2 regions of the Paenibacillus sp. FSL R5-0378 genome follow, and region 2 is predicted to be linked to the other one. Evidence: a T-box and tRNA genes for the amino acid it is inferred to sense, from the RefSeq annotation. Region 2 holds a T-box; the other holds one or more tRNA genes.
What was found. A T-box is a leader RNA that pairs with one kind of tRNA and senses whether it is charged. The one in region 2 lies ahead of trpS (tryptophan--tRNA ligase), so its partner is inferred to be a tRNA-Trp.
Positions count from the first base shown of each region.

Region 1: it has a tRNA-Trp gene. The T-box ahead of trpS (tryptophan--tRNA ligase) is inferred to sense a tRNA for this amino acid. The anticodon was not compared.

Region 1 covers NZ_JBBPAY010000001.1:1,641,157-1,655,846, forward strand. The annotation lists gene MKY74_RS07390 (DUF4097 family beta strand repeat-containing protein) at 1-139, shown strand, start outside; gene perR (peroxide-responsive transcriptional repressor PerR) at 263-688, shown strand; gene MKY74_RS07400 (glycosyl hydrolase family 18 protein) at 811-2,523, shown strand; gene MKY74_RS07405 (DUF2614 family zinc ribbon-containing protein) at 2,607-2,999, opposite strand; gene MKY74_RS07410 (nucleotidyltransferase-like protein) at 3,122-4,000, shown strand; rRNA gene MKY74_RS07415 (16S ribosomal RNA) at 4,506-6,058, shown strand; rRNA gene MKY74_RS07420 (23S ribosomal RNA) at 6,338-9,267, shown strand; tRNA gene MKY74_RS07425 (tRNA-Asn) at 9,336-9,411, shown strand; tRNA gene MKY74_RS07430 (tRNA-Ser) at 9,416-9,507, shown strand; tRNA gene MKY74_RS07435 (tRNA-Glu) at 9,517-9,591, shown strand; tRNA gene MKY74_RS07440 (tRNA-Val) at 9,685-9,760, shown strand; tRNA gene MKY74_RS07445 (tRNA-Met) at 9,796-9,869, shown strand; tRNA gene MKY74_RS07450 (tRNA-Asp) at 9,907-9,983, shown strand; tRNA gene MKY74_RS07455 (tRNA-Phe) at 10,041-10,116, shown strand; tRNA gene MKY74_RS07460 (tRNA-Thr) at 10,140-10,215, shown strand; tRNA gene MKY74_RS07465 (tRNA-Tyr) at 10,219-10,304, shown strand; tRNA gene MKY74_RS07470 (tRNA-Trp) at 10,315-10,388, shown strand; tRNA gene MKY74_RS07475 (tRNA-His) at 10,420-10,495, shown strand; tRNA gene MKY74_RS07480 (tRNA-Gln) at 10,518-10,592, shown strand; tRNA gene MKY74_RS07485 (tRNA-Gly) at 10,599-10,673, shown strand; tRNA gene MKY74_RS07490 (tRNA-Cys) at 10,683-10,756, shown strand; tRNA gene MKY74_RS07495 (tRNA-Arg) at 10,769-10,845, shown strand; tRNA gene MKY74_RS07500 (tRNA-Leu) at 10,864-10,943, shown strand; gene MKY74_RS07505 (LiaF transmembrane domain-containing protein) at 11,577-11,882, shown strand; gene MKY74_RS07510 (PspA/IM30 family protein) at 11,961-12,635, shown strand; gene MKY74_RS07515 (PspC domain-containing protein) at 12,640-13,128, shown strand; gene MKY74_RS07520 (PspA/IM30 family protein) at 13,132-13,839, shown strand; gene liaF (cell wall-active antibiotics response protein LiaF) at 14,013-14,660, shown strand; gene MKY74_RS07530 (sensor histidine kinase) at 14,676-14,690, shown strand, end outside.
Region 2 covers NZ_JBBPAY010000001.1:7,255,642-7,270,331, reverse strand. The annotation lists partial or broken gene MKY74_RS33525 (NADP-dependent oxidoreductase) at 1-82, opposite strand, end outside; gene MKY74_RS33520 (LysR family transcriptional regulator) at 288-1,154, shown strand; gene trpS (tryptophan--tRNA ligase) at 1,282-2,295, opposite strand; T-box leader at 2,530-2,840, opposite strand; gene MKY74_RS33510 (sensor histidine kinase) at 3,198-5,006, shown strand; gene MKY74_RS33505 (response regulator) at 5,048-6,373, shown strand; gene MKY74_RS33500 (carbohydrate ABC transporter permease) at 6,490-7,392, shown strand; gene MKY74_RS33495 (carbohydrate ABC transporter permease) at 7,393-8,265, shown strand; gene MKY74_RS33490 (ABC transporter substrate-binding protein) at 8,382-9,842, shown strand; gene MKY74_RS33485 (glutamate-1-semialdehyde 2,1-aminomutase) at 9,990-11,300, opposite strand; gene MKY74_RS33480 (LCP family protein) at 11,343-12,401, opposite strand; gene bcp (thioredoxin-dependent thiol peroxidase) at 12,613-13,071, shown strand; gene MKY74_RS33470 (MarR family winged helix-turn-helix transcriptional regulator) at 13,376-13,831, shown strand; gene MKY74_RS33465 (DHA2 family efflux MFS transporter permease subunit) at 13,824-14,690, shown strand, end outside.

The DNA of each region.
Region 1 (14,690 bases), 5.6 Mb from region 2:
AACGATCAGCTATGGCGATATTCATAATATGTTCCCCGAGTTTGTCGTGGACAAGAAGAGCATTACCGGCGAAATCGGCACCGGTGATTATACGATCCATGTCGAAGGCAACAGCGAACTAAATGTGAATAAATATTAGAAAAGGATGAACATGGAAGCTTTAACGGCTTCTGTGGGGCGGGGTCCGTTGACAAAGCTCAAAAGATAAACGTACAATAAAGTTATTAACGACTATGTTAAAACATTAAAGGCGGTGGGAATCATGTCTACGCGAGTCCAACATGCACTAGAACAACTGAAGGCAACAGGTGTTCGGATTACGCCCCAACGTCATGCGATTTTGGCCTATTTGATGGAGTCCATGAACCATCCGACGGCGGATGAGATATACCGCGCACTCGAGCCCAAGTTTCCGAGCATGAGCGTCGCGACCGTATATAACAATTTGAAGATGTTTATGGAAGCGGGAATGGTCCATGAGCTGACCTATGGAGATAATTCGAGCCGCTTTGATGCCAACGTGTCGGATCACTTCCACGTGATCTGCGAGAAATGCGGCAAAATTGAAGATTTCATGTATCCTTCCCTGAAGGATGTGGAGCATACAGCGGAACAGAGCACTGGATTCAAGGTCAAGGACTTGAGGATGGAGCTTTATGGGATATGCAGTTCTTGCAAAGAACAATGATTTTTGAAACGTGCGGACTCCTGCAAAGGATTCTTCACGTTTTTGTTTTTCAGGCAGCACTTTCCGATCATCCGGAACCTACCGGAAGGCATAATTTGAATAAAATGACGGAGGATTAGCGAGTGAACAGAAGAAGACGCAGACGTCGCCCCTCAGCGGGGAGGCGCTTTACGATATTCCTGGGCTTGTGCCTGATCATTGCCGGGGCCTATCTGACAGTGACCGAAATTCTACCGAATCCTTTGCATGAAAAACCGGATTGGCGCGGCATGGACAAGCCTATTTTCGTGGAAGGGAAGCTTCAGGCAGAACCAGCCGAAGGAGCCGGAGAACAGCTGATGCTTCCGCTGCCGGTACTGCAGAAGGTGGTGGATCCGACGATTCGATATGAATCAGGGACCCAGTCCATCATTTTGACGACGCCGGTGCGGGTCATGCGGCTGCAGACAGGACAGAAAAAAGCGCAGCTGAACAACAAGCCGGTTGAGCTCCGGTTTGCTCCGGAGGAAAAGGACGGCGTGCCGTACATGCCGATTCAGCCGCTTAAGGAACTGTACGGGGTTAACATCCATGAGGATGCCGCTACGGGTGCCGTCATTTTGATGAAAGCCGGGGATACCATACAGATGGGGACGGCCAAAGGCCAGCCTGACGATAAGGTGAAGCTCCGAAAGGGGGATTCCATCCATTCGCCGATTCTGGCTGACATGAAGGGTGGTACCCCTCTGCGGATTTGGGATTCGAAGGGATCCTGGTATTTCGCCCAGATGGATAACGGCTACAGCGGGTATGTCCGCAAGGATGAAGTCTCACTTGGGGACACAAAGACGATCGAAATTCCGCCTATCCCGCCAACCCGGGCGGAGCGCAGCTGGAAAGGCAAACCCGTCAACCTGGCGTGGGAAGCAGTCTACCAGAACAAACCCGATCCGGCCGTGTTGGACGGACTGGACGGTGTCAACGTCGTCAGCCCGACCTGGTTCAGCATTATCGACGGCAAAGGCAACGTGCGCAGCAATGCGGATATGGCCTATGTGAATAAAGCCCACGCCCGCAAGATGGAGGTATGGGGGCTGATCAATAACAGCTTCGATGCGGACATAACTACGAGCGCGATGGCCACCTACGAAACGCGGCTGAATACGATCAGCCAGCTGCTGGAGCTGGCGCAGATGTATCATCTGGACGGGATCAACATCGATTTTGAAAATGTAAAAACGAAGGACGGACCCAATATTACGCAGTTTGTGCGTGAATTGAAGCCGCTGGCACAGGATCGAGGACTGATCTTATCGGTTGACGTCACGCCGAAATCAAGCAGCGAGCTGTGGTCTAAATTTCTGGACCGCAGTGCACTGAGCGAAGCCGCGGATTTTATTATGCTGATGGCTTACGATGAGCATTGGGCATCAAGTCCGGAAGCCGGCTCGGTTTCTTCCCTCCCTTGGGCGGAAGCGGCTGCGCGAAAGATCCTGGATGAGGACGACGTGCCGCCGCAGAAGTTGATACTGGCCGTGCCGCTGTATACGCGGATCTGGTCGGAAGCGAGCAAGAACGGGAAAGTCGAAGTGTCCTCCAAAGCGGTCGGCATGAAGACCGTCAAAGATATTTTGGCCGAAAAGAAACTGAAGCCGAAGTATCTGGAAGACGTGAAGCAGCATTATGTGGAGTATAAGGAAGACGGAGTCCTGAAAAAAATATGGATTGAAGACGCGGTATCCCTGCAGGCGAGAGTGGACTTGGCCAAGTCGCTCAAATTGGGCGGCGTTGCGGCATGGACGCGAAGCTTCGGGACGGAGGATGCCTGGAAAGTGTTAAAAGGAATACAGCAGTAATTACCTTATTGAATCAGCACTTATACTTTATGTAATAAAAAACCGGTACAGCCTGTGATCAGGTCGTACCGGTTTTTTTGTATTTAATGATGATGCGGCGTTGCTTGGGCTCCCTGGCCTTGCTGAGCGGCTTGCAGCTCTTCGGGAGTAATATTCGCCTGGTTGGGATCCAGCGTCAGGATCGTGCGGCAGAACATGCAGCGGTCGGTTTTTCCGAGCATTTTGGTCAATTTGTGACATTCCGGACATTCGAGCTGCAGCGCGCTGGTCGACAGCATGCCGGCCCAGAAATATATTCCGAGGCTGCCCATCATGGAAATCAGGCCAATCACAAGACCGATGGCTGCGAACACCTTACCGGCATGTCCCCAAAATACGATACCGGCCGTCCCCAGAACCATCAGACCCATACCCAGCATCGTCAGCAGCAGGCCCCAAAGACGAAAAGCGTTAATTTTCGCTTGATTGAAAATCATGAATCTTTAGCTCCTATCATCAAATTTGTTGTATTTACAAAAAGAAGGAACTGACATGGACATGTAGAAGTATATTATAACTGAATTGGCTCACTTTCGCCAAGGAATGCATGGAGGGAGACGTGAATTTGTCCAATTTGTCCTTTTTTTATGGAGAGTCGGTTTATGTCGATGCCATGGGAACTATTATTTTTCGCCAAGAGGGTCATAAATTTGATGGATCGCTGCTGCATGACTTTGATCTTATTATACTAATCGTTCGCGACCAAGAAGATAAACCGTTAACCGTAGAACATACGATGGCAGGGGAACTGCGCTGCCAAGTGCTGCATGTCAGTTTGGGCTCGCTTCGGCGTTGGCTGGTGGCCGGCGAGAAGGGGGACCTGGTGAAATGTTTCATGGAGGGAGAGATCGTTCACGATCCGTATGCCCGGCTGGCCCAGCTTCGCCAAGATTTCATTGAATTCAGGCAGCCGCTGAGGGACCGGAAGATGCTGTATGAATTTTCACATTTTCTATGGATGTACGTGGAAGCCAAACGTTATATGCAGGAAGGCTTTTACACGGATGCTTACCACAGTGTGCTGAATTCGTTGAAGCATTGGGCCAAGATCGAGCTGATCGAGCAGAAGGTTCTCCCGGAGAAAGCCGTATGGGAGCAGGTGCGGGGACTTAACACGGCCATTCATAAACTGTATGAAGAACTAACCCAGAGTACGGAAACGCTCGCTCAGCGCGTCGAGCTGGTCATGCTTGCCTGTGAGTTTTCAGTCATGTCCAAGATGGCCGAGTGCACGGTGCTGCTGCTGAACATTTTGAGAAGCCGGCCGAAGCCCTGGAGTGTGGAAGAGCTGGCTCATCATCCCGAGCTCGATATGATCAGCAACAAGCTGCCGCTGGTACTGCGGACGCTGGTCAACCGGTCGCTGGTACGTGAAACGGCGGTCTGGAGCGAAGGGGCGACTTACGGGAATCAGGGGATTCGCTATTCCGCCGAATGACTGTATTTGCAATTGTATATATGTAGGTTCGGAAGAGAGGGGAGGGTCCCTCTTTTTTTGTTTTCCAAAGGTAAAGAGGTACTGTGAACAATCGCGTGTAGCTGTGTAGTGTTTGGGAAATGCAGATTCACCGTGTATATCCGTTTAATACTTCTCTAAGGGTATAGTTCGGGGAAGATTGGGGAAATTTGAAGAGACATGCGGATTTCAAAAAGTGGTTGACTCCATTATTGTTTATGTGTTAAATTATATCTCGCCCCATTCAATGACGGTTTCCTTGAAACCTGATAATTCGACAAGATTTTAAAAGAAATTAAAAAAATACTTGACGAAAAGATGGGCAATATGATATATTATAAAAGTCGCCGCTGAAACACAGCGATGACAACGAAACGAAGTTTGATCTTTGAAAACTGAACAACGAGTGAGTATAAACGCGACGGTCTTATGACCGGAGCGATTGAGATTAAATCAATCTCGTCAGATTCAAAATGAGTCACAAACTTTCTTGGAGAGTTTGATCCTGGCTCAGGACGAACGCTGGCGGCGTGCCTAATACATGCAAGTCGAGCGGACTTGATGGAGAGCTTGCTCTCCTGATGGTTAGCGGCGGACGGGTGAGTAACACGTAGGCAACCTGCCTGCAAGACCGGGATAACCCACGGAAACGTGAGCTAATACCGGATATCTCATTTCCTCTCCTGAGGGGATGATGAAAGACGGAGCAATCTGTCACTTGCGGATGGGCCTGCGGCGCATTAGCTAGTTGGTGAGGTAACGGCTCACCAAGGCGACGATGCGTAGCCGACCTGAGAGGGTGAACGGCCACACTGGGACTGAGACACGGCCCAGACTCCTACGGGAGGCAGCAGTAGGGAATCTTCCGCAATGGGCGAAAGCCTGACGGAGCAACGCCGCGTGAGTGATGAAGGTTTTCGGATCGTAAAGCTCTGTTGCCAGGGAAGAACGTCCGATAGAGTAACTGCTATCGGAGTGACGGTACCTGAGAAGAAAGCCCCGGCTAACTACGTGCCAGCAGCCGCGGTAATACGTAGGGGGCAAGCGTTGTCCGGAATTATTGGGCGTAAAGCGCGCGCAGGCGGTCATTTAAGTCTGGTGTTTAAGGCCAAGGCTCAACCTTGGTTCGCACTGGAAACTGGGTGACTTGAGTGCAGAAGAGGAGAGTGGAATTCCACGTGTAGCGGTGAAATGCGTAGATATGTGGAGGAACACCAGTGGCGAAGGCGACTCTCTGGGCTGTAACTGACGCTGAGGCGCGAAAGCGTGGGGAGCAAACAGGATTAGATACCCTGGTAGTCCACGCCGTAAACGATGAATGCTAGGTGTTAGGGGTTTCGATACCCTTGGTGCCGAAGTTAACACATTAAGCATTCCGCCTGGGGAGTACGGTCGCAAGACTGAAACTCAAAGGAATTGACGGGGACCCGCACAAGCAGTGGAGTATGTGGTTTAATTCGAAGCAACGCGAAGAACCTTACCAGGTCTTGACATCCCTCTGACCGGTCTAGAGATAGACCTTTCCTTCGGGACAGAGGAGACAGGTGGTGCATGGTTGTCGTCAGCTCGTGTCGTGAGATGTTGGGTTAAGTCCCGCAACGAGCGCAACCCTTGATTTTAGTTGCCAGCACTTCGGGTGGGCACTCTAGAATGACTGCCGGTGACAAACCGGAGGAAGGCGGGGATGACGTCAAATCATCATGCCCCTTATGACCTGGGCTACACACGTACTACAATGGCCAGTACAACGGGAAGCGAAGCCGCGAGGTGGAGCCAATCCTATCAAAGCTGGTCTCAGTTCGGATTGCAGGCTGCAACTCGCCTGCATGAAGTCGGAATTGCTAGTAATCGCGGATCAGCATGCCGCGGTGAATACGTTCCCGGGTCTTGTACACACCGCCCGTCACACCACGAGAGTTTACAACACCCGAAGTCGGTGAGGTAACCGCAAGGAGCCAGCCGCCGAAGGTGGGGTAGATGATTGGGGTGAAGTCGTAACAAGGTAGCCGTATCGGAAGGTGCGGCTGGATCACCTCCTTTCTATGGAGAATCGCTTCCTGCGATGGAAGCATTCAAATACTAAATCTAGCCGGTCGGCTAGTTACTCACTCGTTGGTCAGTTTTGAGAGTTCAAACTCTCGCATACGATTTCCAGAACTTGCTTGTAGCCAAGCGATTCGGGATTTGGTATGATATAAGTCCGGTCGCGAGACTGGATGATTTGATCCTTGAAAACTAGATAACGAAACGAATCTGCGTTTTAGAAATATCCTTTTAGCTGAACTTGTGTCACAACAAGTTAAGTCTTAAAAGTAGCATGGTTAAGCTACTAAGAGCACACGGAGGATGCCTAGGCGCTAGGAGCCGATGAAGGACGTGGCGAACAACGATACTGCCTCGGGGAGCTGTAAGCAAGCTTTGATCCGGGGATGTCCGAATGGGGAAACCCGGCTGATGTAATAGTCAGTCACTTCTGTCTGAATACATAGGACAGATTGAGGCATACCAGGGGAACTGAAACATCTAAGTACCCTGAGGAAGAGAAAACAAGAGTGATTCCGTCAGTAGCGGCGAGCGAACGCGGAACAGCCTAAACCGGTCAGCTTGCTGGCCGGGGTTGTGGGACGTCTCACATGGAGTTACAAAGGAATTGGTTAGGCGAAGAGGTCTGGAAAGGCCCGGCATAGAAGGTAAAAGCCCTGTAGCCGAAAGTCAGTTCCCTCCGAGACGGATCCCGAGTAGTGCGGGGCACGTGAAACCCCGTATGAATCTGGCAGGACCATCTGCTAAGGCTAAATACTCCCTAGCGACCGATAGTGAAACAGTACCGTGAGGGAAAGGTGAAAAGCACCCCGGAAGGGGAGTGAAATAGAACCTGAAACCGTGTGCTTACAAGAAGTCAGAGCCCTGTTTATGGGTGATGGCGTGCCTTTTGTAGAATGAACCGGCGAGTTACGTTCCCGTGCAAGGTTAAGGTGAGAAGCCGGAGCCGCAGCGAAAGCGAGTCTGAATAGGGCGATTAAGTACGTGGACGTAGACCCGAAACCGTGTGATCTACCCCTGTCCAGGGTGAAGGTGCGGTAACACGCACTGGAGGCCCGAACCCACGAATGTTGAAAAATTCGGGGATGAGGTGGGGGTAGCGGAGAAATTCCAATCGAACTCGGAGATAGCTGGTTCTCCCCGAAATAGCTTTAGGGCTAGCCTCGGTGAATAGAGTCGTGGAGGTAGAGCACTGATTGGGTGCGGGGCCCGCAAGGGTTACCAAGCTCAGTCAAACTCCGAATGCCATTGACTTGTAACCGGGAGTCAGACAGTGAGTGCTAAGATCCATTGTCAAAAGGGAAACAGCCCAGACCATCAGCTAAGGTCCCCAAGTGTGTGTTAAGTGGGAAAGGATGTGGAGTTGCACAGACAACCAGGATGTTGGCTTAGAAGCAGCCACCATTGAAAGAGTGCGTAATAGCTCACTGGTCGAGTGACTCTGCGCCGAAAATGTAACGGGGCTAAACACACCACCGAAGCTATGGCTTGATGCGTATGCATCAGGGGTAGGGGAGCGTTGTATACAGCGTTGAAGGTATACCGTAAGGAGTGCTGGAGCGTATACAAGTGAGAATGCCGGTATGAGTAACGAAAAGATCAGTGAGAATCTGATCCGCCGAAAGCCCAAGGTTTCCTGAGGAAGGCTCGTCCGCTCAGGGTAAGTCGGGACCTAAGGTGAGGCCGACAGGCGTAATCGAAGGACAACAGGTTGAAATTCCTGTACCACCGTAAACCGTTATGAGTGATGGGGTGACGCAGGAGGGTAGTGACGCGAGCTGATGGATGCTCGTCCAAGCAGTGAGGCTGGTGTGTAGGCAAATCCGCACACTTTAAGGCTGGGCTGTGACGGGGAGGGAAAATTACAGTACCGAAGGTCATGATCTCACACTGCCAAGAAAAGCCTCTAACCAGGTGAAGGTGCCCGTACCGCAAACCGACACAGGTAGGCGAGAAGAGAATTCTAAGGCGCGCGGAAGAACTCTCGTTAAGGAACTCGGCAAAATGACCCCGTAACTTCGGGAGAAGGGGTGCCCCGGTAGTGTGAATAGCACGAGGGGGCCGCAGTGAAAAGGCCCAAGCGACTGTTTAGCAAAAACACAGGTCTGTGCGAAGCCGCAAGGCGAAGTATACGGGCTGACGCCTGCCCGGTGCTGGAAGGTTAAGGGGAGCGGTTAGGGGTTTACCCCGAAGCTGTGAACCGAAGCCCCAGTAAACGGCGGCCGTAACTATAACGGTCCTAAGGTAGCGAAATTCCTTGTCAGGTAAATTCTGACCCGCACGAATGGCGTAACGACTTGGGCGCTGTCTCAACGAGAGATCCGGTGAAATTTTAATACCTGTGAAGATGCAGGTTACCCGCGACAAGACGGAAAGACCCCATGGAGCTTTACTGCAGCTTGATATTGGATTTGGGTACGATCTGTACAGGATAGGTGGGAGCCTTTGAAACCTGAGCGCCAGCTTGGGTGGAGGCGCCGTTGGGATACCACCCTGATCGTATCTAGGTTCTAACCTGGTACCGTGATCCGGTATGGGGACAGTGTCAGGTGGGCAGTTTGACTGGGGCGGTCGCCTCCTAAAGAGTAACGGAGGCGCCCCAAGGTTCCCTCAGAATGGTTGGAAATCATTCGAAGAGTGCAAAGGCAGAAGGGAGCTTGACTGCGAGACCTACAAGTCGAGCAGGGACGAAAGTCGGGCTTAGTGATCCGGTGGTACCGCATGGAAGGGCCATCGCTCAACGGATAAAAGCTACCCTGGGGATAACAGGCTTATCTCCCCCAAGAGTCCACATCGACGGGGAGGTTTGGCACCTCGATGTCGGCTCATCGCATCCTGGGGCTGAAGTAGGTCCCAAGGGTTGGGCTGTTCGCCCATTAAAGCGGTACGCGAGCTGGGTTCAGAACGTCGTGAGACAGTTCGGTCCCTATCTGTCGTGGGCGTAGGAAATTTGAGAGGAGCTGTCCTTAGTACGAGAGGACCGGGATGGACGTACCGCTGGTGCACCAGTTGTTCCGCCAGGAGCATGGCTGGGTAGCTACGTACGGACGGGATAAGCGCTGAAAGCATCTAAGCGTGAAGCCCCCCTCAAGATGAGATTTCCCAGTATGTAAGACCCCTTGTAGACGACGAGGTAGATAGGTTGGAGGTGGAAGTGCAGCAATGCATGGAGCTGACCAATACTAATCGGTCGAGGGCTTATCCAAAAAATATAAAATGTAGATTCGTTTCGTATCTAGTTTTCAGGTGATCAAACACTTGAATTAAATATTGTTCCCTGATAGCTCAGTTGGTAGAGCACTCGACTGTTAATCGAGTTGTCACAGGTTCGAGTCCTGTTCGGGGAGCCATTATGGAGAGGTGTCCGAGTTGGCCGAAGGAGCACGATTGGAAATCGTGTAGGCGCCAAAAGCGTCTCGAGGGTTCGAATCCCTCTCTCTCCGCCATTATAGTTTGGCCCGTTGGTCAAGGGGTTAAGACACCTCCCTTTCACGGAGGTAACATGGGTTCGAATCCCATACGGGTCACCACTTTAATTATTAGCTTCAGGGATGAGAATCCAAAAGAAAAAATGCTTGCCTTTTTAGTGGTTTATCTGCTAAGATATTAAAAGTGTTTCTTATGGAGGCTTAGCTCAGCTGGGAGAGCATCTGCCTTACAAGCAGAGGGTCGGGGGTTCGATCCCCTCAGCCTCCACCATGTATACTTTAAAGAAAATAAATATTTTTTAATGACGCGGGGTGGAGCAGTCCGGTAGCTCGTCGGGCTCATAACCCGAAGGTCGCAGGTTCAAATCCTGCCCCCGCAATTTATCTCCTTATTTATGGAGATACATAATTGGCCGTGGAACCGTGGTGTAGAGGCCTAACATGCCTGCCTGTCACGCAGGAGATCGCGGGTTCGAATCCCGTCGGTTCCGCCATTTATTTTCTTGAGAGTTTAGTTTGTTGCAATAATACTCTTGATAGAAACAAAATTAGGCTCGGTAGCTCAGTCGGTAGAGCAGAGGACTGAAAATCCTCGTGTCGGCGGTTCGATTCCGTCCCGAGCCACCATGAATTTAATAATAAGCATAAAAGCCGGTGTAGCTCAATTGGTAGAGCAACTGACTTGTAATCAGTAGGTTGGGGGTTCAAGTCCTCTCGCCGGCACCATATGGAGGCTTAGCGAAGTGGCCAAACGCAGCAGACTGTAAATCTGTTCTCGTACGAGTTCGGTGGTTCGAATCCATCAGCCTCCACCAGTTTTATTATAGGGGCATAGTTTAAAGGTAGAACAGCGGTCTCCAAAACCGTTAGTGTGGGTTCAATTCCTGCTGCCCCTGCCATTCGAAATACAGCTTCATATCTTTTATTATGGCGGTCGTGGCGAAGGGGTTAACGCACCGGATTGTGGCTCCGGCATTCGTGGGTTCAAGTCCCATCGATCGCCCCATAACTTATAATGACAATCTTGTTGGGGATTAGCCAAGCGGTAAGGCAACGGACTTTGACTCCGTCATGCATAGGTTCGAATCCTATATCCCCAGCCAGTTTAAGCGGACGTGGCTCAGCGGTAGAGCATCGCCTTGCCAAGGCGAGGGTCGCGGGTTCGATTCCCGTCGTCCGCTCCATTTGATTTCGGCGCCATAGCCAAGTGGTAAGGCACAGCTCTGCAAAAGCTTTATCCCCAGTTCGAATCTGGGTGGCGCCTCCATTAACTTCATATGCGCCCTTAGCTCAGCTGGATAGAGCGTTTGACTACGAATCAAAAGGTCAGGAGTTCGAATCTCTTAGGGCGCGCCATTTTTTTTAACTGAATATGCCGGTGTGGCGGAATTGGCAGACGCGCGCGACTCAAAATCGTGAGGGAAACCGTGGGGGTTCGAGTCCCTTCACCGGCATCATAGAGAAAAGCCTTGGAAAATATCCAAGGCTTTTTCTTGTATAGACTAACATTGTACACCGAGCCATCGTTCGTCGTTCGTTAATCCCTCATCCTGCTGTACACTTGCACTTCTCCTTCCAATCAGCCACCTGATGACATCCCGCTGAAAGACGGCCATTATAATTCGTATTGCGTTTATTTGTATGACTGTATGGTATTTAAAGATCCTCTGATCAATCCGTTCGTTCTACCATTACTCCCTTTGAACGTTTTCCCCATCCTTGTTTAAAGCTGATAAACCATTCCAGCCAGCTTTAACCGGGTTAAACAGGCTCTATGTTTCTTTAGCTAAGTGCTAAATCCCTTGCTCAGAGCCTCCAACGACTCCCTATCCCAAGCATTGTATAAGTAAACTGCTCATTGAAGTTCCAGAGCGTGTTGATCATGCCCTATAAACGGGCAATTGGAGCTGCCAGTGGAGGATGTGGCTGCCGCGTTACATGCAGAAAAAGCTTGCTTCGTCTAAGGTCCGAGCCTTCCCCCGACTTAGGTCTAGGATTAAAAACCGTCTTGGGTCCGTTTTGGAAAACCCGGATTGAACCTAAAATAGAGTCATAAGGTTGATACAAACGAAAGGCGGTGACAATGCATGAGAACAAATAAAACTTCTGGTTGGGCGATCGTATTGATCGCAATCGGGGCACTGATGCTCCTGGGAGTATTCGCTCCATTATTCGGCAGGCTGATCGGATTGATCTTCCCGATCCTGATGATCGTGCTCGGCTATTATGGAATTCGCAGAGGTAAGGTGGTCATCGGTACGATTATCCTCGCATTCGGTGTCATGGGACTTCTGGCGAAGCTGTCCTGGATCATCGGACCGCTGCTGGGAATTGCCCTGGTAGTGTTCGGGATTATGCTGCTGAAAGGTAAGAAGTCGTCGAAGTGGATGTAACGGTAACAAAGAATTACCTTCAATAAATACAATCAAACGAATAGGCGATCACAGCTTATAAGGAGGGAGCAAAAACAGATGAGCGTATTTCGCAGGGTACGGGATATCACCGTAGCGACATTAAATGAACGTTTGGAACAAAGTCAGGACCCGGTACGGTTGATCGATCAGTTTTTGGCATCAACGCGTGACGATATTATGGAAGCCGAGAAGCTCGTTCAGCAGTACTCCGCTCACGTGAGACAGCTGAAGCAGCAAGTGGATCAGGCATCCAACATGAAGGAAAAGCGTGAGGAGCAGGCGCTGCTGGCTCTGAAGGCCGGCGAGGATCATCTAGCCAAGCTCGCACTGCAGGAAAAAATCATCTATGAAGAAAAGCTCGAGCAATACGGAGGACTGCTGGATACAACCCGCCAGTCGCTCACCGAGCTGGAAAATCAACTGAACGACCTGAAATTGGAGTACCAAACCGTGTACAGCAAACGTCAATACTACGCGGCACGGATGGAAACCCTCAGACTTCAGCAGCGGATGAATCAGCGCATGGAAGGTTTTGGCGGACAGGATGTTCCCAAGATGTTCAACCGTCTGGAAGACCGCATTTCCGATTGGGAATTTGAAGCACGCAGTCTGCGCGATCTGCGCCGCGGCGGTCAGGAACTGTTCGAGCAAGCCAGCGGAACGGTATCCAGCGTGCTGGAAAGGGAGCTGGCCCGCCTGAAGGAAAAGCTGAACAACAGCGGAAAGGAGTAACGTCATGAGCAAGCTATACCGATCGACCCGCGATAAAATGGTCACCGGTTTGTGCGGCGGTCTGTCCGATACCTTTGGCATCGATTCCACGCTGCTGCGGATCCTGTTTTTGATCAGTATCCCATTTACCGGCGGGACCACGCTGTTCATCTACTTTATCGCGGCTTTGGTCATCCCTAAAGAACCTACGACACCTTTTAATCCATATGGACCGGGACCGGGGGCAGCTGGGGGCGGATACTACGGCAATAGTATGGGGTCCGGCAGCTACTACGGCAACGGTCAGCAAGGCAACGACGCTTATGGTGCCCAATCTTTTGACCCTAGAGCCAAATACAACGGTTCGCCTTACGGCGGAGGCAGACCGGGCGGATACAGCTCGTCCGCATCCGACCTGGACGCCATGATGGAAGATATCGAGAAGAAAGCCATGAAGAAAGAGCTTGAGGAATTGAAAAAAAAATTATCTAAGTACGAGAAGGGAGAAGTGTAAAACATGGGAGTATTTAAAAGAATTAAGGATATGACGAAAGCATCGGTGAACGAGGTATTGGATAAAGTTGAAGATCCGGTAATTATGCTGAACCAGTATCTGCGCGATATGGAGGCAGAAATCCATGACGCGGAAGTTACAGTAGCGAAGCAAATGGCCAATGAACGCCGCATGAAGCAGCGCGTGGAAGAAGCCGTGAAGATGGCCGGCCAACGTGAGGCACAAGCTGAACTGGCACTTCGTAACGGCCAGGAAGAAGTAGCGCGCAAGCTGCTCGAGGAAAAGATTTATTTTGACCAAAAACTGTCCGAGTACCAAGAACTGCACGCTCAATCCGAGGCACAAGCTAAAGAACTGGTACAGCAACTCCATGACATGAAAGACGAGTTCTACAAAATGCGCAACAAGCGCAATGAGCTCGTAGCCCGTGCGCAAATGGCGAAAGCCAAAAAGCAAATGTCTCAAATCAGCAGCCTGCATACGATCGAAAGCGGCAGCGCGTCCCTTGGATTCCACCGCATGGAAGAAAAGATCATGCAAATGGAAGCTGAAGCCGATGTGATGCGTGCCCCTTACCGTCCGGAAACAACATCCGCTTTCACCAGCCCGGTCGATGCGGAGAAGCAGCTGAAGGTGGAAGAACAGCTCAGCGCGCTGAAAAGCAAGCTGAACCCGCCGGCTGCCGCTCCTTCCAAATCGAATAAAGAATAAGTATTCAATTCTGCGGACAATATGATATGCTAGGAAGAATGGAATAAGGGCGCGAGACCTCATTCACATCTTCCTGGATCCCGGTGAAGCCATAAGGAGTGTGCCCGTCACAACCCTATGGCTTTTCCGGTCTTACTTTTCCGATAAACCAAGACATCATAAGGAGGTGCGGCATGGAAAAAAGAAATCGCTTCATTGCGCTGATTCTCATCGGGATCGGCCTCCTCATGCTCTTCGGCAGGTGGGTCGGCTTTTTTACCATCGTCGCCCTCTTATTCATTCTTATGGGAATTTATACGATTCGCGGCGGAAAAGTGAAGAGGGGCTACCGTCTCGTTGCGGTCGGAGCCATCCTGCTGCTGATTGATCATTTGCTGATCGTGCTGGGGATTGCGCTGATCTCCCTGGGATGGTTTTTTGTAAAGGCAAGGAAGGTACAAAACCGGGATGGGTACCTGCAGAAGCAGGGTTTTTCGGGTCATTACAATTGGGACCAGGTCCCTTGGGCTATGAGAAGCCAAAGCGTCTGGCATGTCATCAACGAAGCCGATCTGGATTTGTCGCTTGCGATCCCCGAGGAACACCGTACGGTGATGATGTTTCAAGGCATCATGGGGGATACGGACATTAAAATTCCGGAGTATTACGGGGTGGAGCTTGAAGTGTTCGTCCTGTTCGGGGCGATCGATTTCAGAGGGCACCGGGATAACGGCTTGATGAACCGTTTGAACTGGAAATCCCCTAATTATGAGACCAGCGAATACAAAGTTAAATTCCATATTTCCTACCTGGTAGGAGATGTTGATATTGATCTGTCATAGGAGGAGGGTTCCCTGATGAAAACCAGAAAA
Region 2 (14,690 bases):
CAGGGCCGGGTAAGGGGAGCGGCACATCCGCCGTATGCAGTACGTCCGGCGGACCGAACGCGCGGATCACCGCCGCTTTCATTGTCTGTTGTTCTGTCATGCTATCGATCATCCTTTCGGTCATTGAATATAGTAATATCCAGAGCTTTGATTTCATGCCTCCTGCGGTGAGTTTGAGCAGCCTCTCTCGCCTTCGGCCTGTATTTATTCTATAATCGATCATAAATAATAAAAAATATATATAATGCTATTTATTAATAACCTTTGGTATATAAGGAGGGATTTCGATGGAACTGCTGCAGCTTCAATATTTTCGCAAAGTTGCCGAACTTGAGCACATGACCCGGGCGGCGGAGGAGCTGCGCATTGCCCAGCCTGCCCTCAGCAAGACGATTTCACGGCTGGAAGAGGACCTGGGCGTGCCGCTGTTTGACCGGAAGGGGCGGCAGATCCAGCTGAACGCCTTTGGCCGGGCATATTTGCGCAGGGTGGAGACCGCGCTAAACGCCCTGGAAGACGGGAAAAGGGAACTCGAAGATCTGGCGGGAGCGGAGAAGGGCAGGGTGAATCTGGCGACGACCACGCATAAATGCTTCTCCGACCGGATCGGAGATTTTCTGGGGATGCATCCGGGAATCCGGCTGCAAATTTCCCAGGCGGGAGAGCAGGAGAAGCGGGATAAGCTGTTGAGCGGGGAGCTGGACCTGTGCATCACGTTCCCACCGATCGAGCAGCCGGGCATCGAGGGAATTTCCTTTTTGACGGAAGAAATTTTGCTGGCGGTGCCTTCGTCACACCGGTTTGCGGGCCGCAGCAGCATCCGGTTAAGCGAGGCAGCGGGGGAGGCTTTTATTTGCATCCAGAGCAGCAATCCATTTCGGAAAATGACGGATCAGTTTTGCAGGCAGGCCGGGTTTGCGCCGGATATTGTGTGCGAGGTGGATGAGCATTCGGCCGTTGGCCATTTTATCCGGGCGGGGGTAGGCATCGCCTTTATCCCTGAGACGCTGGTAGATCGGATCGGATTTTCGTTTCATGTGCTGCGGATCGAGGAACCGGTCTGCCGGCGTACTTACCAAATCGCATGGCAAAAGGAGCGCTATTTATCCCAAGCTGCGCGCGAATTTCGGGACTTCCTGGTCCAGAGCTTTTAAAGCGTGCCGCTTCGCTATTACCAATCAAAAAAACCGCCCAAGAAACGGCTTCTGCCGTATCACCTTGGACGGATATTCTCCTATGGGCTAACCGGATGGTTCCGGGCAGCCCATTTTTATTGCTATTTTATCTCCGGGCAAAATAGTTGATCCCCATAGCCTCCCGCACTTCGCCCATCGTTTGGCGCGCGGCCTCGCGGGCTTTGGTGGTACCTGCCATCAGGATGTCGTCGATGTCGCCGGGACGCTGTTCATACCGGGCGCGGCGTTCGCGGATCGGCTCCAGCACCTCTTCGATCGCACCGGTGATTTTAGCTTTGCAGGCGGCACAGCCGAGCGTACCCCGGGTGCACATGTCATGAATATTGCCGCTGTCCTCCGGGCGAAAAATCCGGTGATACCCGTAAATCGTGCAGACCTCCGGATGGCCGGGATCGGTTTTGTGCACGCGCGCCGGATCGGTTGGGGCCTTGCGAATCCGGCTGCGGACCTCATCCGTGGTGGAATCGAGGGAGATGGCGTTGCCGAGGCTTTTGCTCATTTTACTCGATCCGTCGAGCCCATCCAGCCGCTCACCCACGATAATTTGCGGCTCCACCAGGACGGGGGCGTACAGCTCGTTAAAGCGCCGGACGATTTTGCGCGCCTGTTCGATATGGGGAATCTGGTCATCGCCCGCGGGAACCAGGGTGGCTTTGCAGAAGGTGATGTCCGCCGCCTGGCTGACCGGGTAGCCGAGGAAACCGTAATACAGATCCTCGTATCCGCGCTCGGCCGCTTCGCTCTTGATCGTCGGGTTGTGGCGCAGCGAGCTGACCGACACGAACATCGAATAAAACACCGTCAGTTCGGCTATCTCGGGGATCATCGACTGCACGAACAACGTCGCCTGGTCGGGATCAATGCCTACCGACAAATAGTCCAGCGCCACCTGCCGCACGCTTCCGGCCAGCATTTCCGGCGTATGAAAATGGGTGGTCAGCGCCTGCACATCCGCCAGCATGATATAGGTTTCGTACTGCTGCTGAAGCTGCACCCGGTTCTTCAGGCTGCCGACGTAATGGCCCAGATGCAGCTTGCCGGTCGTCCGGTCTCCGGTGAGGACAATGTCCTTGGGTTGTGAGTTTGTTGAAATTGTCATGGTTATTCCTCCTGAATTGAAATTGTTTTGTATACGGGACTTCATTTGCGATCATGTCTAGTAGCCCGGTCTTCCCGGGACGCCACCACCAGCCGTCATCCATGGCCATCACCTCCTTCAGTCATACAGTTTTGCTTTCGTTGATCGGGCAGAAGGGCGTACGTTCTTATATCAACGCCAAAAAAGCCCCGCCCTTGGGATCTCCATGCTAAAAAATATCCAGACGGAGATCTATCCAAGGACGGGGCTCTAGCCCGCGGTGCCACCTTGATTGGCCGCCATCCTCTAGGGATGCAGCCCTGCTCAACAGGTACGGATTCCGGCGCTAAACGAAAAGAAAATTGCGTATGCCTTCCTCGATACCCTGCCCCGGTTAACGGTGGGGACCTGCCGCCCATCCTACTGTCCGCTTCTTTGGGAAGCGTTCCTGTTCAGACGGGGCACTCCGAAGCCCACTTCCGCGCGCGCCCCCACCGGCTTGCACCACCCGCCGGCTCTCTGTAAGGCCGCAATTCGCGCGTACTCTTCTTCATCATCGTGAAAATGGATTTGCACTATTGTAGCTCATTTTTTCGAGGAAGGAAAGAGGGCATCTGCCGTTATTTCGCTCCCATCCCGTTGCACTCTCATTGCAATCCCGGTGCTATTCGGTCACGATTCCGTGGTTAACCTTTTGCTATTCCGTTGTCATCCCGTCGTTATTCCACCGCCGCGGCCCGCCAATAACGCTGCCGTAAAATTTTACTGGCAAGCCGTCGAAAATAAATTACACTAGGACTAATCGCCCATGGGCCTGTCTACTGGGGCATATCTTACAATCGCGAATGATTGTCGTAGAAACGCACATACTTCCCCATTTTTATTGTTGGTATATTGAAGGAAAGCCGGAGGTGTTATGACTGATGAAGCGGGGGATCCGCAATCCGCTGGCGAGAATGAACGTCAGGCAGCAGATGATCCTGCTGTTTCTGGTTCTCGTCATTCCCGTGTTTATTCTGAACGGGTACGGCAACAACAGGGCGGGCCAGATTTTAAAACGCCATGTAACCAATGCTTATATAGAGCTGAACAAGCAAAATTTCAAACTGATCAGCCGCGATATTGAAACCGTTAACAAGGTGACGGCGACGGTATTTCAGAATTCGGTGGTCCAGCAGCTGGACACGACGGGGAAGGACACGGTGCTGCAGCGGGTGAAAACCTACGAGAAGCTGGAGCGCATGCTGAGCTCGTACTCGCAGGAGAGCGATGAGCGCGAGCCGCTGTACTATTCGCTGTACGTGTACGATCCCGGCAACCATTACTTTTTTGCCCCTTATTATCCGGAGTCCAAAAAGTCCGGGGTTTATTTCTTTTCGAACGAGGCCGAGAAGCCGGAATGGTTTGATGAGGCGGTAGCCCGTAAAGGGAACGGCTATTTGCGGCTCACCGATCATTTATCCCCGCCAGCGAAGGGGCAGTATGACCAGAAGACGCTCGGCTATGTCCGCGCAATCAACAACATTGATCAGGGCGGTACGATCGGCGTGCTGATGGTAACGAACGTCGACGCGCGGATCGGCGAATCGCTGAAGACCGTGTCGCTGCCGGAAGGCGAGCTGTATTTTACCGATTGGAACAATCACATTCTGACCTCTACCCAGCCGGATGCCGAGGGCGTGCTCAGCCTTCCTCCCGAAGTAGAGCCGGGGAATTCGCCCATGGGCGTCAAGGACGTCATTACAAAGGATTTTATCTATGTTGTGGATTATAACTATGTGCTCCAGCAGAAGCTGGTGTACAAAGTGCCGGTCAAAGCGCTTTTGCAGCAGCAGGACGAAATGAAGCATGTCATCCAGATCATCTCGGTCGCGTATTTCGCCGCCGGTCTGATCATCATTTTATATTTCTGGCGGTCCTTGATGACCCCGCTGCAGAAGCTGGTCACTTTCGTCCGACGTTATGAGCCGGGGAATGCCGTGCCCGAAACGCCGCACCGGAAGCGCAACGACGAGGTCAGCGTGCTGATCTCCACCATTTACGAAATGGCCCGGCGCCTGAACGATCTGATTCATTATAAATACGACATGGACTTAAAGCAAAAGGAAGCGCAGCTGTCGCTGTTATACCAGCAGATCAACCCTCATTTGTTGTACAACACGTTGGAGAGCATCTACTGGAAAAGCAAGATGGAAGGCAACCACGTGTCGGCCGAGATGATCAAGGACTTGTCCAAACTGATGAAAATCAGCCTGAGCCGCGGGAGGGAGCTGATTACGCTCGGGGAGGAGCTGGAGCATGCGACCGCTTATATCAAGCTGCAGCAGAACCGATACGATTATGTGTTCCAGGTGGACATCAACGTCGCGGAATCGCTGCACCCGTTCAGCATTCCGAAAATTACGCTGCAGCCTTTGATCGAAAACGGAATCATTCATGGCATTAAAAATATGGGCGAAGACGGCGAAATCCGCATCGAAGCAGAGGCGTCCAGGGGCACTCTGCGCATCCGCATCTCCGATAACGGCTACAAACCGGTGGACATCGAAGCCATCAACCGGAACTTAAGCAGTGAAACAGATGATCCTGCGGCCGGTTACGGGGTCCGGAACATCCATCAGCGGATACAGCTTCATTACGGCAAGGAGTACGGCCTTGTCTACAGTGTTCGCCCAGGCGGGGGGACGCTGGTCACGATCACGCTTCCCGCCGAAACGGCAGGCAGTTCATGACAAACAAGGGATAAACAAGCTACATACAAGGGGGAGCATCCATGTTCAATATTTTGGTCGTCGACGACGAGCCGCTCATCTGCAAGGGATTAGCCGGGCTGCTGAGCGCATCGGGCCTCGACATCGGTCAAGTCTACACGGCGGGCAGCGGCCATGAGGCGCTCGATATCGTCCGGATGGAGGAGGTCGACCTGCTCGTCACGGACATTCAGATGGGCGAGATGAACGGAATCGAGCTGATGCACCAGGCGAAAATCATCAAGCCGTGGGTTCAGACGATTATTATTTCAGCGCATGAAACGTTCCAGTACGCGCAAAGCGCGATCCGGCTCGGAGCCAAGGACTATTTGCTGAAGCCGCTGAACAGCGAGCAGTTTCTGGACTCCGTCGGGAGCGTGCTGCTCAAGATGGATAAACGGATACCGCAGGTGAATGAGCTTTTGACAGCCACGCAAGAAGATTTTCGCATGGAGGAGCCCGAGCCCCGCAAGAACGAGCTTCTGAACCGGCTGCTGTCCGAAGAAGCGGGCCATGAATCCAGGGATCTTGAGACGGGCGGTGAATATGGCGAGCTTGGGCTGAAGGGTCCGTATTTTGCCGTCATGAAAATGAGGCTGGACCTTTCCCCCGGCAGTGCGCCCTATACCGACAGGGATCGGCGGCTTCTCCGGTATGCCTCGCTCAATATTGTGAAGGAGCTGCTCGATCAGGAATGGGATGCGCTTCTGTTTTACTCGCCGGATGACGACATCCATGCGATTATCCAGTGGAGCGAGGCGGCGAATGTCGAAACCGGCGAGAACAAGCTCAGCCAGCTCGAAATGGCCGGCCGCAGCGTGTACCATCATATCCGCAAATATTTGAAGCTGGAATGTACAGTCGCCATCAGCCAGATCCTGAAGGGCATTCCTTTTCTTTCCGTACTCGGCCGCCAGGCCGATAAAGCGATGCTGTGGAGCCGGCACTACCCGGACTACCATGTTTTTTATTACGGGGACTTCAATTGGCATAACTACGCTGAAGATCCGTCTGCAGAAGAGCTGTCGACGCAGAGCAACCGGATTGTGGAGAGCACGAGGCGCTATATCGAAGAGAACTACAACCAGAAGGGGCTGACCATTCATGAGGTGGCGAAGAAGAACCATGTCAGTCCGAACTATTTGAGCTACCTGTTTAAGAAAATTACCGGGCATAACCTGTGGGAGTACGTCATCAAGCTGCGGATGGAGGAGAGCCGCCACCTGCTTCAGAACACGGACCTGCGCCGCTATGAAATCGCCGAGCGGGTGGGGTACGAGTCGCCGGAGCATTTCAGCAAAATATTCAAAAAGTATTTCGGCGTGAGCCCGAGCGAGATGAAGAAGTAAGAACAGCTATCATTTCCATAGAACTAGACATGTGCGCGGGCAGCCCGATTTTCTACAATGATCCTTAAGAAACATTAGAGGAAAGAGGGAGACAGATGGGGGAACCCGCTACAGCTATGTTAAAGCCGGAAGCGAAGAGCGAGCCGGCGGGCAGACGAACGAGCAGGTGGAAAAAGCATCTTTGGGGATACCTGTTCATCCTGCCGGCCATTGTCATTTTCATTTTGTTTTTGTGGGTGCCGATTATCAAAGGAGCGGTGTACAGCTTCTTTACGATTGATTTCGTTAAAGGCAACACCTTTGTCGGTTTCGATAATTACGCCAGGGTGCTGCACGACCCCGATGTGTGGACAGCCGTTAAAAATACGCTGTATTACATGTTTTTAACGGTCATCATCGGCTTCTGGGTGCCGATCGTGGCATCGATCGCGATTTCGGAACTGCGGTTTTTTCAGGGCTTTGCCCGGATTGCCGCTTACCTGCCGTTTGTCGTGCCGGGCGTGGTACTGTACGGCATGTGGCGGTGGATGTATGACCCGGTCGGTCCGATCAACGGGCTGCTCAGCAGCTTCGGTGTGGAACCGGTGTCCTTTATCTCCGACGGGCGCTGGTCCATGATCTCGATCGTGTTCATGGAGACGTGGCAGCAGTTCGGATCGGCGATGCTGATCTATTTGGCCGGCGTGCTCAGCATTCCGAGAGACTGGTATGAAGCCGCCGAGATCGATGGGGCCGGCGTGTGGAACCGGATCCGCTACATTACGATCCCTTCCATACGGAATCTGATCGTGCTGATGTTTATCCTGCAAATCATCGGGACGTCCCAAGCCTACCAATCCCAGCTCGCCCTGCTGGACGGGGGACCGAACAACACGACGCTGACTTATGCGCTGCTTATCGTGAAGTACGCGTTCAACCAGCTGGATTACGGCTCGGCGACGGCGCTGGGCATGCTGATGTTTATCGTACTCAGCCTACTCGGACTGCTTCAATTCAAGATGAACAAGGAGGATTACTAGATGAGCCAGCATGACAGAGGAATCCTTTCTTCTTCCGATTTGAGGAAGCCGCTGAACAAAGTGGTGTACGGCATCATGGTGCTTGGCATCGCGGTGATGATCGTCACGATGCTGTACCCGATTCTGATGACGATGTTTAACGGTCTGAAGACGAACCAGGAAGTGAACTCGTTCCCGCCGCATTTCTTTCCGCAAACGTGGAATTGGGGCAATTTCTCGGAAGGCTGGGACTACATCAACCTGCCGATGTTTTTGAAGAATACGATCTTGATCTTCGTCGGCAATCTGCTGATGACTGTGCTGGTGCTTGGCCTGGCCTCGTTCAGCATCTCGAAGCTGAATGTGCCGTTCCGCAGGGGAATCTACTTTTTCATCCTGATGACCTTGTTTATCCCGGCGTCGAGCTATATCATTCCGAACTTCGTGAATTTGAAGGAGCTGGGCCTGCTCAATACGTACTGGGCGTTCTGGCTGCCGGCCGGAGCCAGCGCCTACTATTTTCTGCTGATGAAAAATTTCTTCGACGGCATTCATCCGGAGATCTTCGAAGCGGCCCGTATCGACGGAGCGTCCGAGCTCACAAGCTACGTCAGGATCGCCGTTCCTTTGTCCGTGCCGATCTTCGCCACGCTGGCCATCTTTATCTTTTCCACGGCATGGAACGACTGGTTCTGGCCGTCGCTCGTGATGCACAGCGAGGAGAAGTATACGCTGGCCACGGCGATCTACAAATACGTTATCAACGCGCGGAGCATGGACAACAATATCAAATTCACGATTTTGTTCATGGTCATGATCCCGCCGATCTTCGTGTTCCTCGTGTTCCAGAGGTTCATTATGCGGAGCGTCAGTTTGTCGGCGGTCAAAGGCTGACCGGCCAACATCGTAGGCATGCACATGAAGGGCATACGATTACACATCGATTGATGAACCATCCTCTCTTATGATGAGAGGGTAAACCATACCATTTGACGAAAAGGGGAGTTTCAATGCGTAAGTTTTCCATGGTGCTGATGTGCCTCCTGCTGTCGGCCTCGGTGCTTGCGGCTTGCAGCGGCGGCGGCAAAACGGCCGGCGGCGACAATCAGGGCGCCGGGTCCGAGGGATCCGGATCCGGGGGAACGACGGCGACGACGGATGCGGGGAAATCGGAGGACGATATTACCCAGAAGAAAATCACGATCAAGATCCACTACCCGCTCCCGGACCAAAAAGATCTGCGGGCGCAGGAAGACGACAAGATCAAACGGTTCACCGAGAAGTACCCGAACGTGACGATCGTGAAGGACGACTGGCAGTACAGCGTCAACGAAATCGGCATCAAAATGGCTTCGAACGAAGCCCCGACGTTCTACAACACGTTTGCGACCGAAGCGCAGATGCTGGTGGAACGCGGCTGGGTCGCGGACATTTCGGACCTGTACAACAAGTGGGAATACAAGGACGAAATGAATCCGCTGCTGCAAAACCAGTTCATGGTGGACGGCAAGGTCTACGGCGTTACCCAGAACGGATATATCACGTCGACCATGATCAACAAAGCGCTGCTAGACGCCAAGCAGGTTCCGGTGCCGCCCTTGGACTGGACGTGGGACGATATGTACAACACGGCCAAAGGCGCGGCTGATGTGAAGAAGGGCATCTCCGGCATTGCACCGATGGGGAAAGGCAATGAAGCCGGATGGAACTGGACGAACTTCCTGTTCGAAGCGGGCGGGGAAATTCAGAAGGTGGAGAACGGGAAGTATACGGCGGTGTTCAATTCGGATGCCGGCGTGAAGGCGCTCGATTTCTATAAAAAGCTGAGATGGGAAGCGAACGCCATTCCGAAGGATTGGGCTCTTGGCTGGAGCGATGCCCTGAACGCGTTCCAGCAGGGACGGACGGCGATGGTCATCGCAGGCGCGTATGACGTCATTGACGCCGCGCTCAACCAGGGCGGGCTGAAGCCGGAGAACGTGCTGGCTTATCCGATGCCGGCGGCCGAGAAAGGCGGCAAGCATTACGGTATTCTCGGCGGCAACTATCTCGTCATTAATCCGAACGCCACCAAGGATGAGCAGGAAATGGCGTTCCGCTACATCACGTTCGACTACTTTACGGATAAAGGGCTGGAAGCGCTCGAAGGTAACATCCAGGAGCGTAAGGCCAACAATAAATATTTCGTGCCGGCACCGCTGAACTACTTCAAGGACGATTCGGAGTACGGCAAAAAGGTGGCCGCGATTTACGACAAGTACGACAACGTGTACAAATACGATCCGAACCTGTTTGGACTGCTGGACGGCAAGCCTGAAGCCCAGTACGGCACCCAGGATTACTATGGCGCAATGTCCAACGTCGTACAGGAGCTGTTCTCGAAGAAAGACACGGACTCCAAGAAGCAGCTGGACGACGCGGCCAAACTGGTGCAAACCAAATTTTTCGATGAGATCAAGCCTCAGCAGTAAGGAAGCGGACGGCCGGAATGGTGGCCAGATGTTAGCTTAGAGGTACTTATCATAAATACAAAAAAAGACCCTGTCCACGGCATAACAGCCGCAGGCAGGGTCTTCCGTTATAATCGGGGTGGATTCCAATAATCCCCGGATCCTCTTTTACTTGCTGATCTCCTTGAAGGAGGCTTCTGCTGCTTCCAGCGTCGCGTCGATATCCGCTTCGGTATGGGCCGTGGTCAGGAACCAGGCCTCGTATTTGGACGGCGCGAGATTGATATTACGGTTTAGCATGGCGCGGAAGAAGGCGGCGAAAGCTTCGCCGTCCGTATCCTGCGCTTCGTCGTAGTTGGTCACCGGATGGTCGCAGAAATGTGTGGACAGCGAGCCGCGGATACGGTTGATCGTCAGCGGCACGCCGTAGCGGCCGGCCGATGCCTGCAGTCCGTCCGCGAGCTTCGCAGCGAGCCGGTCCATCTCTTCATAGACGCCCTCGCCTTGAAGCACTTCAAGGCAGGCGATGCCCGCCGAGATGGAGGCCGGGTTGCCCGCCATCGTGCCGGCCTGGTAGGCCGGGCCGAGCGGCGCGACCTGCTCCATCACTTCCTTGGACCCGCCGTAGGCTCCAATCGGCAGCCCGCCGCCGATGATTTTGCCGAGGGCGGTCAGATCCGGCCGGATCGCGTCATGGTTCTGCAGGCCCGCAAAGGTCTGCGTGCTGCCGTAGTGGAAGCGGAAGGCGGTGATCACCTCGTCATAGATGACGAGGGAGCCGTTGTCATGGGCCATGCGGCAGAGGCCCTCGAGGAAGCCCTCCTTCGGCATAACCATGCCGAAGTTGCCGACGATCGGCTCGACCATGACGGCCGCCACGTCGTCACCCCATTTGGCCAGCGCCGCCTGAAGGGCGTCGAGGTCATTATAAGGCACGGTAATGACCTCGTGCGCAATGCTCGTCGGGATGCCGGCGCTGTCCGGAATGCCGAGCGTGGAAGGGCCCGAGCCGGCTGCCACGAGCACCAGATCCGAATGGCCGTGATAGCATCCGGCGAACTTGATGATCTTGTTGCGCTTCGTGTAGGCACGCGCGACGCGGATCGTCGTCATGACGGCCTCGGTGCCGGAGTTGACGAAGCGGACCTTGTCCATCGACGGGATCGCTTCCTTCAGCATCCGGGCGAGCTGGATTTCGAGCTGCGTCGGCGTTCCGTACAAGGTGCCGTTCTGAGCGGCACGCGTAATGGCTTCCGTGATATGCGGGTGGGCGTGGCCGGTAATGATCGGGCCGTAAGCGGCGAGGTAATCGATATAACGGTTGTCGTCCTCATCCCAGAAATAAGCTCCGTTCGCCCGCTTCATAAAGACGGGCGCCCCGCCGCCAACCGCCTTAAACGAGCGGGAGGGGCTGTTGACGCCGCCGACGATGTGCTGCAGTGCTTCTTGATATAATTGTTCAGAACGTGTTCGATTCATGACGGATAACTTCCTTTCTCAAATAAAAAGCAGGCGGGCAGCCTAGTTGCTGCTGCCCGTACTGCTGTTCTCCCCGGTCTCCCCGGAGGTTGTTGAATTGGTATTGGTTGGGGTGCCTGTTTTGCCTTCGCTGGATACCGGCACCGTCTCCGGCTTGTTCATAATGTCCTGGATATACTGCTTCAGCTTGCTTTCGCTGGAAACGGTCAGGACGGAAGCACTGCCGATCTTTTCCTCTTTCAGCAGCTTCATCGGCGGAATTTGCTCGCTGCCGGCCATTTGACTCTGGTAACCGACCGTAGCCAGCTTCCACATGTCATTGACGGACAGGTTCGTATCTATATATGGGCTGACCTGCTCCAAAATGTTCGGCAGCTTCATGATGGACGTCGTGGACTGCATTTTTTGGGCGACCGCCTTCAGGAAGGCCCGCTGCCGCTCCGTCCGCGTGAAGTCCGATGTTGCGTCATGACGGAAACGGACGTACTGCAGAGCCGTTGTGCCGTCGAGATGCTGCTGGCCCTTTTTCAGGTCGATATCGTATTCATGGTTGTCTGCGTTGCTCGGATAATACATATCCTTCTCCACGTAAAAATCTACGCCGCCGACGGCGTCCACCAGCTTGATGAATCCTTGAAAGTCCGTATAGACATAATACTGGATAGGAATGCCAAGCAGATCGCCGACCGCCTTCATTGCCGTATTCGGTCCATGGGTAATCGCTGTATTGATGCGGTCTTGGCCGTGTTCGGGAATGTCGGTGTACGTATCGCGGAGGATCGAAAAGACATTGATGCGCTTCTTGACGGGATCCAGGGAGGCGACCATCATGCTGTCAGACCTGGGAACCTCACCTTCCTTGATGCCGCGGGCGTCCACGCCCATCAGCAGGATGTTGACCGGTTCGGTGCCTTCCCATTTGGGAGGATCGGGAACTTTGACTTCGACGGGGGTAACCGATTTAAAAGGAGAGTTTTCAGCGGACTTCTGCAATCCCTGCAGGCCATTATAAATCGATGCGAAATAATAGACCGCATAACCGATGATGGCTAATACGATAATGGCTACAATCCATAATATTGTTTTTTTCCTTGGAGTCATTCCTTTTCTTCCTTTCGCTATCCTGTTGAAGGAGAGTGCTTGTCTTCGACATGTTCAGACATTTGTAGAGTAAGGATTCATTTATTATAATTTTTTTTGACAATACAATCAATTTTACATTCTGGAAAGCATTTCACCAAGATAAAATGAACGAAAGTGTTCAATTTATATAGATGCAGTGCTTGGCCTCTGAAAGGAGAAAGTGATACATATGACACAATTTGCAGTTGGAGACATGGTTCCCGATTTTACCCTTCCGGCTTCTACAGGGGAGGAGATAACCCTCAGCAGCTTTAGGGGACGCAAGGTGGTGCTGTATTTTTACCCGAAGGACAATACGCCCGCGTGCACGCAGGAAGCCTGCGATTTCCGCGACGCACTTCCTCAGATTGAAGCGAAAGGCGCGGTCGTGCTCGGGATCAGCCCGGACGAGCTTAAATCCCATGGCAAATTTGCCGAGAAATACAGCCTGCCGTTTCCTTTGCTGTCCGACAAGGACCATCATGTGAGCGAATTGTACGGCGTATGGCAGCTGAAGAAAATGTACGGGCGCGAGTTCTGGGGTGTCGTCCGTTCGACGTTCCTGATCGATGAAGAGGGAAGGCTCATCAAGGAATGGCGGAAGCTCCGGGTGGCGGGCCATGCCGGCGACGTCGTGTCAGTCCTTTAATTTTATGTAGCTCGCCGTACAAATATTAAAACGCATGATCATACCTATAGGAAGTAAAGCATTGAATAGGGGCTGGGCTGCCTGGAATGGTTCGGGGGCCCAGTTTTGGTCTGCAGCCGCTCCGGGTACCGCTCTTCTAATGAAAGCGATTCCGGTAAATTTCATGGATATTTTTGAAAATGAAATGCAAAAATATATGTAAATTTATTCTTATGTTTTTATTGACACGTAAACATGTTGGTTTTAAAATAATTCGTATGCGAAATATTAAGAGATGGAAATAGAAACAGGGTGAAGAATGATTTTGGGTCCTCAAGAAGAAATTCTCGAACTGTTGTACTCTTTTCGCCAGGTCAATCTCACGTTTTACCAAATCTTCTGGAAGCATGCCGCTGCTCTTGAGACCACCTGGATTCAATATCTTGTCCTGCACACGCTCCGCGAGCATCCGGACATCGGACTCTCCGAGCTGGCAGATTTAATTCTTATGGGGAACAGCGCCACCAGCGGGGTTGTCCATCGGCTCGTCAAGGCCGGGCTCGTTGAACGCAGACGGCTCCAGTCGGACCGGCGGTCGATCGCGCTGCGGATAACTGAGAAGGGAGATGAACTTAGACAGCAGACCGAGCAAGTCAGCATGGGCTGCCTGCTGCCTCTTTTACAGATCAAACAGGAGGACAGAAGCCATTTACTAGCGACACACCAGCAAATTATTCAGATTTTCAGCCAAAAGGGAGAGAGAGAAAGAAATTATGAATAGCAGTCAAGCTCAATCAATGGAGCATATCCGGAAAGGGCCGATCATTGCCGCACTGCTCCTCGGCGCATTCGTGGCATTTTTGAATCAGACCTTGATGAATATTGCCCTGCCCAAAATTATGGATGATTTGGGCATTCAGCCGACGACAGGCCAATGGCTTACGACCGGCTTCATGCTGGTTAACGGCGTATTGATTCCAGTATCGGCATTTTTGATCGCACGGTTTACAACCCGCCAGCTGTTTATTTCGGCGATGACGATGTTTTCGCTGGGAACGCTGATATGCGCGATATCACCCAATTTTGGGATACTTATGGCGGGCCGCGTCATTCAGGCGGCTGGCGCAGGCATTCTGATGCCGCTGATGACCGTCGTGTTCCTGAACATTTTCCCGATCGAAAAACGGGGCTCTGCGATGGGCATGATGGGGATCGCCATGATCCTGGCTCCGGCTATCGGACCGACGTTGTCGGGGTACATCGTTGAACATCACTCCTGGCGGGTTCTGTTCTACATCATCCTGCCGGTAGCGATCATCGCCACGTTAATCGGCGTATTTTTCTTGAAGAACGTAACGAGTGTGACCAAACCGAAATTCGATTTCCTGTCGGTGGTTCTGTCGACCATCGGCTTCGGCGGCCTGCTCTATGGCTTCAGTGACGCGGGTACCGACGGATGGGGAAGCGCGACCGTTATTTCCACGCTGATTGTCGGTGCGGTAGGTCTGATCCTCTTTGTATGGCGCCAGCTCGTATCCAAGATTCCGATGCTCGAGTTCCGGATTTTTAAATACAATATGTTTACGCTGACGACGATCATTAACGTCATTATCACGATGGCGATGTACGCGGGCATGATC